4 regions of the Desulfocicer niacini genome follow, and region 4 is predicted to be linked to each of the others. Evidence: riboswitches for the same ligand, from Rfam matches in the RefSeq annotation. Region 4 holds a riboswitch; each other region holds the start of a gene.
What was found. A riboswitch is a leader RNA that binds a small molecule or an ion and turns the genes downstream of it on or off. The one in region 4 is predicted to bind cobalamin.
Positions count from the first base shown of each region.

Region 1 (3,946 bases), on a different contig from region 4:
ATCGTTCCCATGGGTTTCTGTGCTGAATCCCCTTACGGAAACAGATACCAGGGAATTGGGATATTCACGGATCATGAATCCCTGTCTGGACAAAAGATCTCCCAGATCCTGGACAAAGGTCTGCTCAATTTCTTTCTGGGTGATCACGGTGATGTTGGTGGTGACATCTTCTTTTTTTTCTTTCACCCTTCCTGCGGTCACCACCATGGTGTCCAGTACGGATGTTTTTGGTTCGGGAACAGTTTGTCCCCAGGCAGGCAAGGATATCGTCGCAATAACTGCTGTAAAAAAGGTGGCAATCCAACGCTTCATAATGATGATTTCTCCTCAAAATAACCGCCATGGGTGGACCATTTTCACCTTGGTACACACCCACAACGAAGCTTGAAAGTCCTGTGGGTTTTGCCGGAACTTTCTCATTAAATGGCTTGTCCGGAAAAACAAAAATCCCCGGACCGAAATAATTTTCAATCCAGGGATTTCCCTTTTTTATCCTTAGATACTTCACCGGGCGACTTTTTCCATAAAGTATATGCCCGCTCTGTACAGGTAGGTCTTCTGACTTCCGGATCAATCTACCGGCCGCACCTTCCCAACCAAATGGTCAGTGGCATTTTGCAGCTTTCGTCCCCGGTCACAGCGGTGGGCCCGTCCACGATTTTAACGTGGTTCCCTGTTATGGATTTCACAAGAATAAAACTACCCATTTGTACAGTAAAGATCCTTTAATTGCAGGTGTCTTTAATTAAATTTGGATAGATTGTTTTCTATGAACTCCCTTATGCTTTACTTCAGCACCTGTACAGCGAGATATATTACTCCAGCTGGCTTTAATGTCAAGCAAATATTAAAGTCAAATATCGTATCTTTTTAATTGATCTTTGCGCAACATCATAATGGGTATACGGCAATAAATCTGTTGACTATTGAGAAAAAGAGTGGTTAAAGTTTCTGTCAAAATTGTCTGGGTGCTTTGTAAAAAGCATAGGGAAATCCAAATAGTGACCTTCCATGACGGCGTGGTAGACTTTTTTTGATTTCCCAACAGGGAACCCCGTGAAAATCGGGGACGGGCCCGCCGCTGTAATCCTTTTTCTCTTGACATTTAAAGGGAAAATCACTTCGGCATTTTATGCCACTGCTTTGTGCTTTTTAAACGTTTTTTTTGCATTGTCCTGCACTTTGGGGATATGAAAACGGATGAAAGGCCTGGTGGGAAGGCTGCTGAAGAGGACGGAAAGTCAGAAGACCTGCCCAGGCAAGATGCGTTTTTTCCCGTGGACAGAGAAACTGCGCAATGATCCCTCCGGATAAAAATGGGACATCCTGGATCGTTATTATTGTTACGGTTCGGGGTGTTGCCTGTCTTTGTTGTTTTTCCATCGCCCCTATGGTTGATACCTGGTAATGGTGTCAACGAATGCCTTGTGCATCGCCACCATCAATCACCGTACATGTTGTTTGTTGTCCGTTAAAGAAACAGGCGTTTATAAAAAAACAGGAGTTTAAAGGAGCGTAAAGATGAAACAAAGGACAAAAGGAGCAGGCAGCAAAAAAGGCATTGGTTATACTATAACTGTACTTTTTGCAATGATCTGCATGGGCAGCACGGGATTTGCCATGGATCTGGGTGAAATCAATCCGGGTAAAATTGATCTGTCCGGTTGCATTGAGGTTGAAGTTGGTTTTGAGGATAACGGGGTGGATGATGAAGATAGCAGCGATATTTCTCTTGCCACGGCGGAAGTGGGATTGGAAGCAGCCCCCACAGATTGGTTGACTGGATTTGTGCTTTTTTCCTGGGATGACGATGCCGAAGAGATGATCTTTGATGAGGCCCATGTTAAGCTGGGTGATTCTGACAGCATACCTTATTATATTCAGGTTGGCAAATTGTACGTTCCCTTTGGTATATATGAAACTAATATGATTTCAGATCCCATGACCCAGGATCTGGGAGAAACCGCAGACACAGCGATTCAAGTGGGTATCAACATGGGCGGTGTCAGTGCTGCTGCATATACATTTAACGGTGACATCGATGAAATTGATGAAGATGACGATATCAGCTGTTTTGGTGCTTCCCTTGCCTATGAATATGAATCCGAAGCCTTTACCCTGGCTGCCGGTGCGGACTGGATAAACAATATCTTTGAATCCGGTGGACTCAGTGAAGTGGCAGACGATCATGCAGGACTCGTTGAGTATGTGGATGGTTACTCCCTCCATGCACTTGCATGCATGGGGCCTGTCTCTTTTATGGCAGAGTATGTTGCTGCAGGTGATGATGCTGATTTTGGCGACGGTACCGCAATAGATGCCCCTGCAGTCTGGGCCCTTGAGCTGGGATATGCCGTTGATCTGGCCGGAAAAGAAACCATCTTTGCCCTGGCATATCAGGCATCTGAAGATGCTGTGGATATTTTGCCTGAATCCAAAATTCTTTGTTCCGTGGGCATGGCTTTCAACGATTATTTTTCCGCTGCAGTGGAGTACGCAAGCGCAGAGGATTATGACACTTCCGATGGTGGAAGCGGTGAAGATGTTGATAGTCTGACCTTTCAACTGGCCCTTGAGTTTTAAGTAGCTAATTTACGGATCTGCTTGACAGCCCGTTTCTGATTTATTATAGAAAGAAAAATTTTGTCTGAAGACAAAAAAATCGTATATCGTATATTGGGTTTTACGATTTAATGAAATTTCCGGATTAACAGGAAGCTTGGGGTTTTTAAGCCAAGTAACGGATAAGGCTGGACAGTCTGTCCGTAGCCTTTTTATATGAAAAAGTAGGTCGTTTTAACATTCTTTTATGCCTCGTTGTGGGCAAGGCCGGTGAGAATGTGGCCCGCCCGTGGCGGTTATATATAAAAAAAAATTAACCATGAAGGTTCAGCCGTTTACTGTATGCCGAATCTTTGTGGTTTTTTTTTGGCATGCTGCTTAATACCATTGAGATGGAAACAATTAATAGGAGCCTGCTGTATGGACAGACTGAAAAATCAGATTCAAAGATACTGGAATTGGAGAAGTGCGAGCTACAAAATGGACCGGGCCAAGTCAATCGAGACAGTTAGCGACTGGAAGTCCACCATCAACGACCTGGTGAGCCATGTGCGAGGAGAAGGGCTTAAAGCGCTTGATGTTGGTACAGGTCCCGGTCAGTTGGCATTTTATCTTGCCCAGGCGGGCTTTGAAGTCACCGGGATTGATATTTCCCCTGGCATGATTGAGCGTGCCAGGCGGCAAGCTGACAAAATGAGGCTTTGTATTGATTTTCAGACAGGGGACGCAGAGAATCTCCCATTTGGAGATGATGCCTTTGATGTGGTCGTTACCAGGAACCTTATGTGGACCCTTCCTGATCCGGAAACGGCCATACAGGAATGGTATCGGGTGTTGAAACCGGGGGGACGTATCATTATTTCCGACGGGTACTGGCGTAATATCACCTGGTCCCGAATTCATCACCTGGTTTTAAACACGGTAAAAGGATTCTTTAAGACCCGCAGCCTGATTTCATACCGTTTTTTTTCTTATTATGCCGGCCTGATCCGCTCCCTTCCTCTTTATGAGGGGGTAACCCTTAAAGATGCGGGTCGTCTGATGCAAAAAGCCGGATTCAATCAAATTTCCCCCTGTGATACTCGTCACTATTTCAGGGTTAATCCCTATGGGGTTACTAAAAAATTATCCCCCATTTTTTTTATTGTGTGTGGAAATAAATGATTGTGTTTATTCATGACGCTTGAATAAGGAAAAAAAGATGAAAATAATAAAAAATATATTGTGTGTAGTTGTGGTTTTCATTTCTCTTTGTCTGTATTCTCCGGGCTGGGCTTTGGATGAAACGAATCGGGCATTTGAATCGAAACTTTTAGAATCTGGTAAAAGTGTTGAGCTTGAGACAATGACGGTTATCGCCACGAAAACCCCAAAGCTCCACTGG
Region 1 is NZ_BAAHYK010000028.1:35,063-39,008, forward strand. It holds gene ACYQ2M_RS15590 (TonB-dependent receptor plug domain-containing protein) at 1-312, opposite strand, end outside; cobalamin riboswitch at 532-722, opposite strand; cobalamin riboswitch at 1,004-1,272, shown strand; gene ACYQ2M_RS15595 (LbtU family siderophore porin) at 1,522-2,583, shown strand; gene ACYQ2M_RS15600 (class I SAM-dependent methyltransferase) at 2,983-3,726, shown strand.
Region 1: linked by a shared signal. The riboswitch ahead of ACYQ2M_RS15595 (LbtU family siderophore porin) and the one ahead of ACYQ2M_RS23765 (TonB-dependent receptor plug domain-containing protein) in region 4 are both predicted to bind cobalamin.

Region 2 (3,946 bases), on a different contig from region 4:
TCCTATGTCCAACCCTTTGTGATCATGATCACCGTGCCCTTTGGTATTATCGGGGCCATCCTGGGGCATTTGGCGTTAGGGTATGATTTGTCTTTGATGAGTATTTTCGGCATGGTGGCCCTCACCGGGGTGGTGGTCAATGATGCGATTGTGCTGATCGAACGGGTAAATGAGAATCTTGCCGAGGGTATGCCCTTTGAAGAGGCTTTGTTGTCCGGAGGACAGCGCCGGTTCCGGGCCATTTTACTCACCACCTTGAGTACCGTGGGCGGCCTTGCCCCCTTGATTATGGAGACCAATCTCCAGGCAAAGTTTCTTATCCCCATGGCCTTGTCCCTGGCTGGGGGGGTGGCCTTTGCCACGGTGTTGACCTTGGTCTTGATTCCCAATCTTTTGATGATTTTAAATGATTTTCGCCGCCTTTTTTTCAAGATGCGATGGGGGACTTGGCCTGTTAGAGAGAATGTGGAACCGGCCCGGAACCGGCGATTGGACCGCATGTCCTCGGATGAGGGGATGGCCTTTCGGCAATGACAGCCCCGGCACATAAATAGGGGACAGACTGAAAGCGCCGATTAAAGTCGGTAAATGCTAGAGAATGAAAAAGTCTTATGGTGAAGATTTAGCAACTTATGCCAGCCTCAAGTCATGCGGCAATTGCAGTAATGCATTGGCTGACGCGTTGACAGAGGGAAGCACAGGCGGGTTATTGAGCTCCGAAATCACCAAATTTCGGGTGCTGATCCCGTGGTCTGATTGTGAAGGCAACGCGAGCTGTAGCGCTATGCGAGCTATGGATCGACCCGGCGGAGTCTAAGAACTTGGCATGTGAGGGCATTCTTTACGCGGAAATCGGGAGATCCGTGAGTTTTCCTTGGTATGGATGAGGAACAAAAAAGTGGCTTCAAAGAGAGAGGTCCATCTTATGAGCAACCCCATTTGGGGGTTTGATCTCAGCATGCGTTACTTGGGGAGGGGCAGGCTTGCATTAGTGATGTTTGGGTTAAAAGTTCAATAATGCAAGCTTGCCCCCGCTGGCCCAACACATATTTTGGTTTTTAATGAGGCACATTTTTTAATGGCAAATCTGAAGAACTTTTGACTGACGAGCTATTTCAGAAAGACTTACTTCAACTCAATACCCCGTTCCTTGGCAGCATCAGCAATATGATCCACAAAAATACCTGCAAAGGCATTATTGGAACCCATTCCGGAAAGAACGGGTTTTACCGTATACCCTTCTGCCGTGAGGATGGATTTCCAGGAATCTTCTTCCGGGCCTGCCATATCATTGGTGGCATGGTCACCTGCAACAATCATGAAAGGCTTTAAAACAATTTTTTTGTTTTTGGAATGCTTCAGGGCGGCCAGTAAATCATCAATGCCCGGTGCGCCTTCCACAACCCCGATGAAGGTCTTCACATCAGAATAGGCTTCACGCATTTTTTTCTGGGTTTCGGCATAAATTCCCGTTGACCAATGCTCGTTTCCATGGCCCATGTATACAAGCAGAGCCCCTTCTTTCTTTGCCATGGCCACATCATCGGCCAGGGTTTTGATGGCCGCATCCACATCGTCGTGGTAGAGATATTTATCTCCGGGCATACCCAGGGCCGGGCGACCCATGACAATATTCTTGATGGGGCTCCATTTGGCTTTCATGGTGTGGATGGAGGCAAGGGCGTTTACATATTGCTTAAGATCGTGGGCCTGCTCCATGAAGAACATGTGGGTGGGCTGGACAATGATATTGGTGTAACCGTCTTCCAGCAGATCTCCCACGGTGGCAATGAAATTTTTAACATACAAAACTTCTTTGGGAATTCCCTGATCAAGCCATTCTTTGGGATTGGCCTGGCGTTTTTTCCATACAGAACGGATGATATTGGAGGTAAAGGTGAGGCGTACTTCGGTTCCGGGATAGGCTTTTTTAACGACATCTGCAATATTAGTAATGGATTTGACAGCCGATGGAACGGTGGTGCCGAAACTTGCCAGTACAATGGCGTTTTTCCCGGGGCCGGAATTGCCCATGCCCCCGGAGGCAAATACCCCTGCTGTACTGATTATAAGAAATAAAGCCGCAATACTGATAATCTGAATACTTTTTTTCATGATTTATTCTCCTGACGAATAACATATATTGGTCCGGAAAATAAAAAAACCGGACCACAATTAAAAAATTGATCCGGGGATGCCCTTTTTTTCCCTCGTCTCTGTAATGGTCCCTTGTCCACGGGGAACATTATAATTAAGTTTCAGGCAGGTTTTCTGACTTCCGGATCAACCTAATAACTGCGCCTTCCCAATTTAAAATCAGTGACATTTATGCAGCGTTCGTCTCCGTTACAGCGGCGGGCCCGTCCCTGAATTTCACAGGGTTCCCTTTAATGCTTGAGCTCAAGCACCTGAACTGTGCAATGAAATAGTAAAAGGTCCTAAAAGTCAAGCTGTTTTTAAGTGATTCATCCAAAGGCGGGGAGCCTGAAACAAGGAGCCGCACTGGGTGCCTGTCAGGGGCGGACCATTGTCACGCTTCGTTTTGTTCATCGGAATTTGTGGCTATGGAAAGCCTGATTAAGATCAAATCATGGGAGTAGAATTGCCGTTAACCACTCGTTTAATGCTGATGAGGGCATGTTTTTTTACATTTAAAATGTGTTGCCCCAGGATGCGTTGGGCACCCTCGGTATCCTTTGATGTGATGTGCTCATATATTTTGATGTGCTGGTCATCCACCGTGTCCATGGGTGTGACAAACAATATATTTCCCCGGTATTTGAGATAAAGAAGGTCAAACAAATGTCTTAATGTGTTGATTTGAAGATTGCATTCCGATAATTCCGCCAGGGTCATGTGAAATTCTCTGTCCCGGAGCAGCCGGTCCTTGAGATAAATATCCCGTACGGCGGAAAGATGGTTGTCCAGGGCTTTTTGGAGTTTTTTTAATTTTGTTGTGTTGATTTTGTTAATGGTGCTCTCAAGCAGGGAGACCTCAATGATTTTTCTGAAATCATAAATTTCCGTGATTTCTTCTATGCTTGTTTTTTCCGTGTAATATCCACAATTGGGTTCATGGCGCACCAGTCCCTGGAATTCCAATCTCTTTAATGCCTGGATAATGGGAGTAGGGCTCATACCCAGGCGTTCTGCAAGATCCCGGTAGGATATTTTTTGGCCCGGGATGATTTCATTGTTAAAAAACATCCGGCGGATACCCATGTAGGCTTCCTGGGTAAAGTCTTCTTTTCTTTTACGTGTTTTCTTAGGGCTCATAGGGAATTCTCTCGAAAAACGCCTGATGTAACAGTCATTTTAATTTGATTATATTTTTGATTTAATTTTTGTATTTTCATGTGGATGATTATATCAAAGAATTTGAAAATGCAATAGAAAATTGATATTTGATTTCTAATATGATTTTTTATTTGATTAAATTGCTTGACTCTGGCGCAGCTCTCTGTTAGTGAGTGGATTATTCAATCAAATATTTAATCAAATATTGATTGAGTGAATGGTTTGTAATGGACTCAACTATGCCTTATCAGCACATGGATTACCTGAATAACTCGGAGTGTCCGGTCCAAAGCGGCAAGTGTTGCGGTCAGGTATCTTAAATACAACGGGAGAAAAAAAATGGCTTTATCATTCATGGAAGGAAATGAGGCGGTTGCAAGGGGAGCCATGGCTGCCGGCTGTTCCTTTTTTGCAGGGTATCCGATTACCCCGGCCACCACGGTTTTTGCCAATATGCTGAAACTTTTACCCCCCAAAGGCGGGATTTGCGTGCAGGGTGAGGATGAAATTGCGTCCATGGGCTATTGCATCGGGGCCGCCATGGCGGGGAAAAAAGTGCTCACGGCTACATCCGGCCCTGGCATCAGCCTTTATAGTGAACAGCTTTCTTTTGCAGTTGGCAGTGAAATCCCCATGGTCATTGTGGATG
Region 2 is NZ_BAAHYK010000046.1:17,413-21,358, forward strand. It holds gene ACYQ2M_RS20130 (efflux RND transporter permease subunit) at 1-534, shown strand, start outside; gene ACYQ2M_RS20135 (sirohydrochlorin cobaltochelatase) at 1,126-2,115, opposite strand; cobalamin riboswitch at 2,245-2,427, opposite strand; gene ACYQ2M_RS20140 (GntR family transcriptional regulator) at 2,584-3,276, opposite strand; gene ACYQ2M_RS20145 (transketolase C-terminal domain-containing protein) at 3,637-3,946, shown strand, end outside.
Region 2: linked by a shared signal. The riboswitch ahead of ACYQ2M_RS20135 (sirohydrochlorin cobaltochelatase) and the one ahead of ACYQ2M_RS23765 (TonB-dependent receptor plug domain-containing protein) in region 4 are both predicted to bind cobalamin.

Region 3 (3,946 bases), on a different contig from region 4:
CAGGTTCCGTGTTCAGCCAAAATCATTATCCATTAAGGCACCTGGCCTGCCAGGCAAACAGGGAAATTATGACGCAAATGCTCCGTAACGGAGTAAACATCTCACGCCAAGAGGATCTATGGAGTACAAGTGCTGCTGTTGTCCGGATACAGAATAAGAACCTGGAATGGGTCCAGGCAGGGGATGCCGTCATTATTCTGGTCTATAACGATGGGTCCCATAAGGTACTGGTGGAGCGGGAAGACCATGACTATGAAACCTTGACCCTGTGGAAAGATCTGGTTCAGGATAAGGCAGATGATAAGCGCGTTGGATTGACCGAGGGCAACACCGAGCAGGGCCTTGCAGCTCTCCGGCAGACATTGAATTCCCAGATTAAAAAAGTAAGGTCGGAAATGAACATTACCTACGGGGTGCTTAACGGTGAGCCCCGTGCCGAAGAGTTTCTAAATCAGGGCGTGGAATCCTTAGATCAGGTCATGGATATCCTGTTATTCACAGACGGATTAACCATCCCCGGCGAAACCCCTCAAAAACATAAAGATTATACCTCTTTGGTGGAAAGTTATATCTCATTGGGCCTCAACGGGTTAAAGAATATGATCCGACAAAAAGAAAAAACCGATCCCCTTTGCCTGACCTTTCCCCGTTTTAAATGCCACGATGATATCGCAGCCATTGCCGTTAAAGTGTGAAACCTGTCTCAACCCTTCGCCAAGGCGTTTTCTTCTGCATCTCTGTTCCAATAACTGCCATGGGCAGACCTTATTTTGATCTCATTCTGCCCACAACGAAGCATTAAAGAGTGTTAGGCTTACCTACTCTTTCTTATAAAACGGCATATCCCTTTCAAAGAGGGTGTCCACGATCTTGATACACACACAACATCTCTGAATAATAAAAAAACAAAAAACGACTGATAAAAGCAACAATCATATGATAAATTTTACTTGACAGACATCTTGTTATATTGTCATAAGGTGCATTGTTTTAGGTGCCGGAGAAATCGGCTGAATAGGGAACCCTGTGAAAATCAAGGACGGACCCGCCGCTGTAATCGGAGACAATTGCTGAATTCATGCCACTGGATAAAACCGGGAAGGCGCAGCAAATTGGATGACCCGAAAGTCAGAAGACCTGCCTAAAATGGATAAGAACTCTCCCGCAAATCTGGGGAGATTTTCTATCTTCAGTTATGGGTAGAACCAAATCAAAATACGCTCTACCCGTGGCAGTTATAACGGTTGTTTCTCGGAAAACAACAACCGGTCATGTGGATTAAAAACGAAATCCCTGATCAAGCAAAACGCCCCTTGATCAGGGATTTTTTTATTTTTTAAAGGAAATGGGACAATCATTAGGGACTTCATCATAATAAAACTACCCACTATTGCATGCGGTACTCCAGAAAGTCTGGTATAAAGCTCTTTGGTGTTGGGTATATTATTTGTCATGGACTCCCTTAATCGGCTCTTATGTTATCTGCTTTGAAAAAACATTTACTACTTACCTGTTTATTGTTCCTTGTCGGGCTTTTACTTAATCCAGTGGTCATTCGGGCTGACGACCTTGCCGGATACCCCAAAGAGATACTACACATTCAATTTACGGCAATGGATAGGCTCCAAAACGGACAAACCGTTCAACGGTTTACCGTTCACCCACCCCGGATTTCAACCGGCCCGGTGACCTTACTATACCTGGAAAACCAAGATCCCGTCATTTACAAGGCAACGCCTGTGAAGCAATGTTACGCCATCCAGGTACACAAAACCTCAAATATCCGAATTTTTGCCTTTGCCCAAGACCAGCAAAAAAGCTATGTGACCTGCACCGATCTGGTATTGTTTGGGAAATCAAAAATACCGGCCAAAAGAATCCCGGCGTCAATATCGGAGTCCGTCCTTTTAAGAGGGCTTCCGCATATTGCCCTGAACAATTCTGACCGTCATTACTGGCACCAGACCGGCGTTCCACTAACCTTCAGTCTGGTCACTGCCTCACAGACGCTTACCCCGACGGTGATGAAGCTTTTTAAAAACAACAATACCACTACCCTCGTACCGGAAATAGCACAACCTTACCGCTTCTTATATACACCGCCCCATGATAAACGCCTGAGACAGTCCAGCCTTACCGCCACCAGACAGGATCTTTTGTTTACCCAAGTGGAGCATAACGGCAAGCAATACCACCTGGCTTACGCGCTTCGGGTGCATCGCTCACGTCATGCCCATGACAACCACAAAGCCGGGGCTGTTACATTGGCAGCCGGCACTATTCTGTTCATCGGCGTTTTGTTAAACAAGAGGAAAAAACCATGGTGGAAAGAATAAGGCAGATTTGCCAGCACCTATCATTTATATTGTTTCTTTACGGTGGACGGATTGGAATTGATCTGGGCAGTTCACTTCCCTGTTTTTCATGCCCCTATGTCAATGGCTGTGCCGGGCATTGCTATCTTATGGTGCTCCAAAGAAGCTATGTGGGCTTTCAAACCAGTTTTGAAATGATTTTTTCCAGTGCATTCGTCAATATTTTATGGCCTTTTGTTCTATTTTTGATCTTCTTTATGCCGCTTTCAAAGATCTGGTGCGCATGGCTGTGTCCCTTCTGCCTGTTCCAGGACTGGATCACAATAATTCGAAAAAAATTTAATGTCCGGGGAATAACCATGACCCGGAAGACCCGAAAAAAACTTAAGCCCATCAAATACATCTTGCTGGTGCTGATGATCCTCATCCCCCTGTCCATTGCCAATTTCGGACTCCACCCGGACTGGAAGCTGCCCTTTTGCCAGATCTGCCCTGCACGCCCCATCCTCCCCATGTTTGTGGGAGACTTTGATAAATTTAGCATCAACATGACCAACGGGGTAACCATGGGTTTCAGCATTACCGCCATGCTGCTGACCGGAATTTTCCTTGCCGGAATTTTCTTTAAAGAACGGTTTTTCTGCATTTTCTGCCCCATGCTGGCCCTTATGCACCTTTTTAAAAAATTAAGTCCTGTTCGGTTTGAGAAAAACGCCCATGCCTGTACCGGGTGCGGCAACTGCGAACGCATGTGTCCTGTGGATATCCCGGATGTTCACCTTGAAAAAGGGGAAAAGGATAAATCCGTCTCCGGGGAGACATTGAAGCCCTTTGATGTTTTAACCCAGGATTGCATGGGCTGCATGGCCTGTGTCGAAGCCTGTCCCGAGGACAATGTCCTGACCTTTAAATGGTTTAACTTCAAACTTTTCTCTTCTTCAAGGCGTTACATGACTGAAAAATGGAGTTCAAAATGACACCATCCACCCCAAGGCTTGCCCGTCTTAAAAAACGGACAACAGCCCTGATGCAAAAAGAAGTTGAAGAGCAGATCACACTCATCCGTAACCGGTTCGATTACACGGAGCATCTTGAACCCTTTATCAATACCCTTGGCAAAATCCTTTTTATGGATGAATTTATTGATAATGCCCAAAAAAATGTGATCATGACCCCCTGCATTCAGGCCCCTCTGGAGTTGTTCCATGCTGCAAAGGTGCAACCGTTCAGGCTTGCCTGCGGAGCCTTTGCAGTCCAGAACATGGCCCCGCTCCACCTGCCGGCCTTGACCTGCCCCATGATTAAATCCATATCCGGTCTGCTTGAAATGAACTCGGTCTCCGGAACCCCGCTGGTAATTCCCACCACCTGCGACTGGGTGGTTAAATTCAGTGAGCTCACCGGCCTTTATGATACAGCAGAAATCCATTTCATGGAGCTGCCCCATTTAAGGGAGGCGGAGCGCTCATCAAAAAGATGGCACAATGAAATCAAGATTTTTAAAAATTGGCTTGAGAAAACAATCGGGCATAAAATCTCCTCCAAAAGGCTGTTAAACGCCATAAAAATCCATGCAAAAGCCTCTGAGCTCTATAATCGGCTGATCAACCTGCGGCGTCAGCAGGTGATCC
Region 3 is NZ_BAAHYK010000032.1:36,908-40,853, forward strand. It holds gene ACYQ2M_RS16835 (protein phosphatase 2C domain-containing protein) at 1-695, shown strand, start outside; cobalamin riboswitch at 976-1,159, shown strand; gene ACYQ2M_RS16840 (hypothetical protein) at 1,488-2,336, shown strand; gene ACYQ2M_RS16845 (4Fe-4S binding protein) at 2,321-3,292, shown strand; gene ACYQ2M_RS16850 (2-hydroxyacyl-CoA dehydratase subunit D) at 3,289-3,946, shown strand, end outside.
Region 3: linked by a shared signal. The riboswitch ahead of ACYQ2M_RS16840 (hypothetical protein) and the one ahead of ACYQ2M_RS23765 (TonB-dependent receptor plug domain-containing protein) in region 4 are both predicted to bind cobalamin.

Region 4 (3,946 bases):
ATTTAAAAATCTGTCCCCTGGGCGTTATACGCATTCCTTCAGTACAGGCGGCAGGAGATGCCGCCTGCGCTGTCAGGTTAAATTAGAATGTATAGGATAATGCCACATTAAAGGTTCTTTCCGGCATAATATATCCCCTGACCCATTCATAGGTCTGGTCAAACAGATTCAATACATTGACCTCAATACCATAGTTGTCCATGAAGTCATATTTCAGGTTAAGATCCCAGAAACTAAAGGAGCCCTTTTCTTCATCCACATAGGTATCATAATTGGTGATCATCTGGGGCCCCACCAGCACATGGGACAGGGCCATACCCCAGCCTCTGTGGTTAATGTTCATACCTGACTTGATTTCATAGTCAGAAATGTAGAGCAGGTCCTCATGGGTGTCTTTATCCTCAAAATCAGTGTTAACAGTAAGGTTGGAATAAAGGCTCACTGAAGGCTCCCAGTTGAATAACTGGCTGAGATTACATTTGAGATTGATATCAAATCCCTGGAACTCAGCCTCTCCGCTGTTTTCCCAGGTGCTCCAGGTTTTATTGTCATACTCCGTGGAAGTGGTGACGATTTTATCCTTGTAATCGGTGTGAAACCAGGTGACACTCAGGTCCGCAGCATGGAAGAAAAGATCAAATCCCACATCCCAGGTAAGGCTGGTTTCCGGGTCCAGATTCGGATTTCCCAGATAGCGGGAAACAGATCCCGATGAACTTTTTTCATACATGGCAGACAGTTGATCTGCTGACGGTGCCTTGAATCCCACTCCGACATTGGTGCGAACTTTGAGCATCTCATCCATAAACTTCATGGAAACACCGGCTTTGGGAGAAATATGGTCAAAATTTTCGCTTCTTTCGTTGATGCTGAGCAGGGTACCGGTTTCCGGGGATTTGGTGGTCAAATCAAAATTGTCATACCGGGCTGCCAGAATCACATTGAGTCGATTGTTCATGACATCCATGGAGTCCTGGAGGAACAATGCCTGGGTATCGTACTCCATGCCCGGTGTATAGGGCAGGGAAGGGGCACCGTTGGAAACGGCTTTTGATTCTTTTTCCAGGGTTTCCAGGGTAAAGCCCATTAAAAGGGTATTCCACGGGGTAAGGGCATAGGTGAACTGCTGATCCGTTCCCCAGGTATCATCGGTGTATTCAGATTGGGCCAGATCCGGATCAGGATAGCCAGTGTACCAATGGTTTTTGTCCCATAAATAATAGCCCATGGCCTTCCATTTCAGTTTGCCGTCAAGATAGGCACCGTTATATTCCAGGTCAAAGAATTTATGACTTTTATCAAATTTTGAAACAGCATCTTTTACATAGTTGGAGTAGGTGGTGTAATTGTCCCAGGAAGGGTAGGTGCCGGTGAGGTCTGCCATGTCAAATCCCAGACGGAACATGTGGTTGTCTGCCGGGGCAAAGGTGATGTTGCCGCCGATTTTTTTCTGCATCTCCGATGTATTGTAAACAGTGCCGAATTCGGGGTCATCATAGTCATCCACGTCGGAATATGATCCAGATACGTCATAACCCCATTTTTCATTGATACCGCCCCCGCTGTAAATGCTGGTTTCAGACCAGTCAAAACTGCCAAATTCCTGGGTCAGGGTGGTTTTAATGTCTCCTGTGCTTTTTTTTGTGATGACGTTGACCACACCGCCCATGGCAGCAGATCCATACAATGCCGAAGAGGGGCCCTTGATGATTTCGATTTTTTCGATGCGGGCGATATCAATTTTGGCGGCGTTACCTGTTCCCAGGCGGTGACCGTCCACCAGCAGCAGAACATAACCCTTTAAGTCATCTCCGTGGGACTCGGTTCTGAATCCCCGGATACCGATGGAGGTGAGCATGCCGTTGTACTTGTGCAGATGGCCTGTGGTGAATTTTCCCAGAAGATCTCCCAAATTCAGTGCACCGGACTGTTCAATCTGCATCTGGGAGATCACCTCCACATGGGTGGGGACATCAATGGCCCTGGAATCTTCACGGGTGGCGGTTACCACCATTTCTCCCACCTGAGATACATCTTCCGTGGTTGCCCATGCAGGGTTGAAACAGGCCAAGGCCAACATGGTTGTAATAACAATTTTTTTCATCTTTCCTTCCTCTACTGAAATAAACAATAGGTCCGGAAAAATTCCCGGACCGATGGGTATCGATCCAGGATGTCCCTGTTTTATCCACGGATGTTTATTGGATATTTTTCTGTCCACGAAAAATATCCTGTTGATTATCAAGGCAGGTCTTCTGACTTCCAGATCATCCGTGTTCCGCACCTTCCCATTTCAATCTTTGAAACAGTGGTTTATCTGCGGCGTTCGTCCCTGGTTACAGCGGCGGGCCCGTCCCCGATTTTAACGGGGTTCCCTGTTCGGCAAATCAATGCACCTTGATAAATAAAAATATAGTTTAAGCTTTGGTAATTACCCCCTCTTTCCTCTGCTAATACCCCATGCGAAAAGCGCCATCATCACCAGAATGAACACAGCGGCAAACCATTGAACCCCGGAAGAACTCACTGTGGTCTGGGTATCCTGGGATTTCATCTCCTCCATTTTATACCCTTCAACACTTTGGGTGTCCGGTTTTTCTTCACCTGTATGATTTGATTTTTCCATGTCAGGCGTTTTAACGGTATTGTCCATGGTGGCAGCTGGTGGATTCATCGCTTCTTTTTGGGCGTTTGTCTTATTTGACGGTGCCTCCGGCCGGGCAGGCCGGGCAAGGTCGGCATTAAGGGCCTTTTGAAGGGCCTTTCGCTCAGCCACCTGCTCGTTAAGGGATTTTTTTGCCATTTTTTCAATGGCCATCTTAAATTGTTCCACCACCTCCGGGGACAATACACCGGGCACGGAAATGAGATTCACCACCATCTGATTGAGCAGGGGATTATTGCAGGTGTGATCACAGCAGGCCACCCCTTTTTCCACGGCGTTAACGGCATATTCCATGGCAAGTTTCGAGGTTACTTTTTTATCTGCCTGCCAATATCCCTTGCGCACGGCTTCGAGCATGCGGGCCGTCATGGATTGATAGGCCCAGGGGTTGTGTTCATTTAAAAACGCCTTAACATTCTGGCCGTACTTATCCTCAACATAAACCTCATTGATTTGCTGCCATTGGGCCTGGCCCACGGCATCGGGCACGGTTACCTGCCAACCCCAGAAGTTTTCCACAAATTCAGACATTTGACGGGCTCCGGCATAGTTTTCTTTTTTCATGGCCCCGATCCACTGGGGGTTGAGATAACGGGTACGCATCTCCCGGCCAATGGTTCTTGCCGCATCTTCCACAATGACTTCATTTTTTTGGCGGTTCAGGGTGACCCGGGTATCCGGCGCTTTCCCTTTAATATTTTTAACGGCAAGGGACATGCCCCCCAGATACATGAAAAAATCATCCGTATCAATGAGACCATAAATATTGCTGGAGCGTGAATGGACAGTAATGTCCACATCCCTTAAATTTTCTTTAAGAGCCTGTTTGACGGGGGTGGTCCATTTCCCCTGTCCCACGGCAAACTGGGTGCGGTTCATGTACACCCGGGAGATCTCTTCATCAGATTCCCACACCCCGGAGTTGCCGGCCATTTCCGCCACCCCGTTTCCGTAAGATCCGGTGTTTTCCGTAAAAATACGAAATCGCGATTGCTCCTCGGCCTTGGCTTCATCCAGACCTGACTCCATGAGAGCGGCTTTTATCCTGTTTTTATTTTTTGCCAGGAAATTTTCCATGTCCGTTTGGGCCATGGCTTTTTGCACGGCCTTGTCCAGGAACAAAAGCTTGTCCGGGAACATGTCCCGGTAAAGCCCGGAAGGATTGATCAACACGTCAATGCGGGGACGGCCCAGAATCTTGCCCGGGATCACCCGGCTGTCTGTGACCCTGCCCGTGGCATCCCACACAGGTTCCATGCCCATGAGATATAAAATGGTGCT
Region 4 is NZ_BAAHYK010000081.1:60-4,005, forward strand. It holds gene ACYQ2M_RS23765 (TonB-dependent receptor plug domain-containing protein) at 83-2,104, opposite strand; cobalamin riboswitch at 2,229-2,415, opposite strand; gene ACYQ2M_RS23770 (cobaltochelatase subunit CobN) at 2,432-3,946, opposite strand, start outside.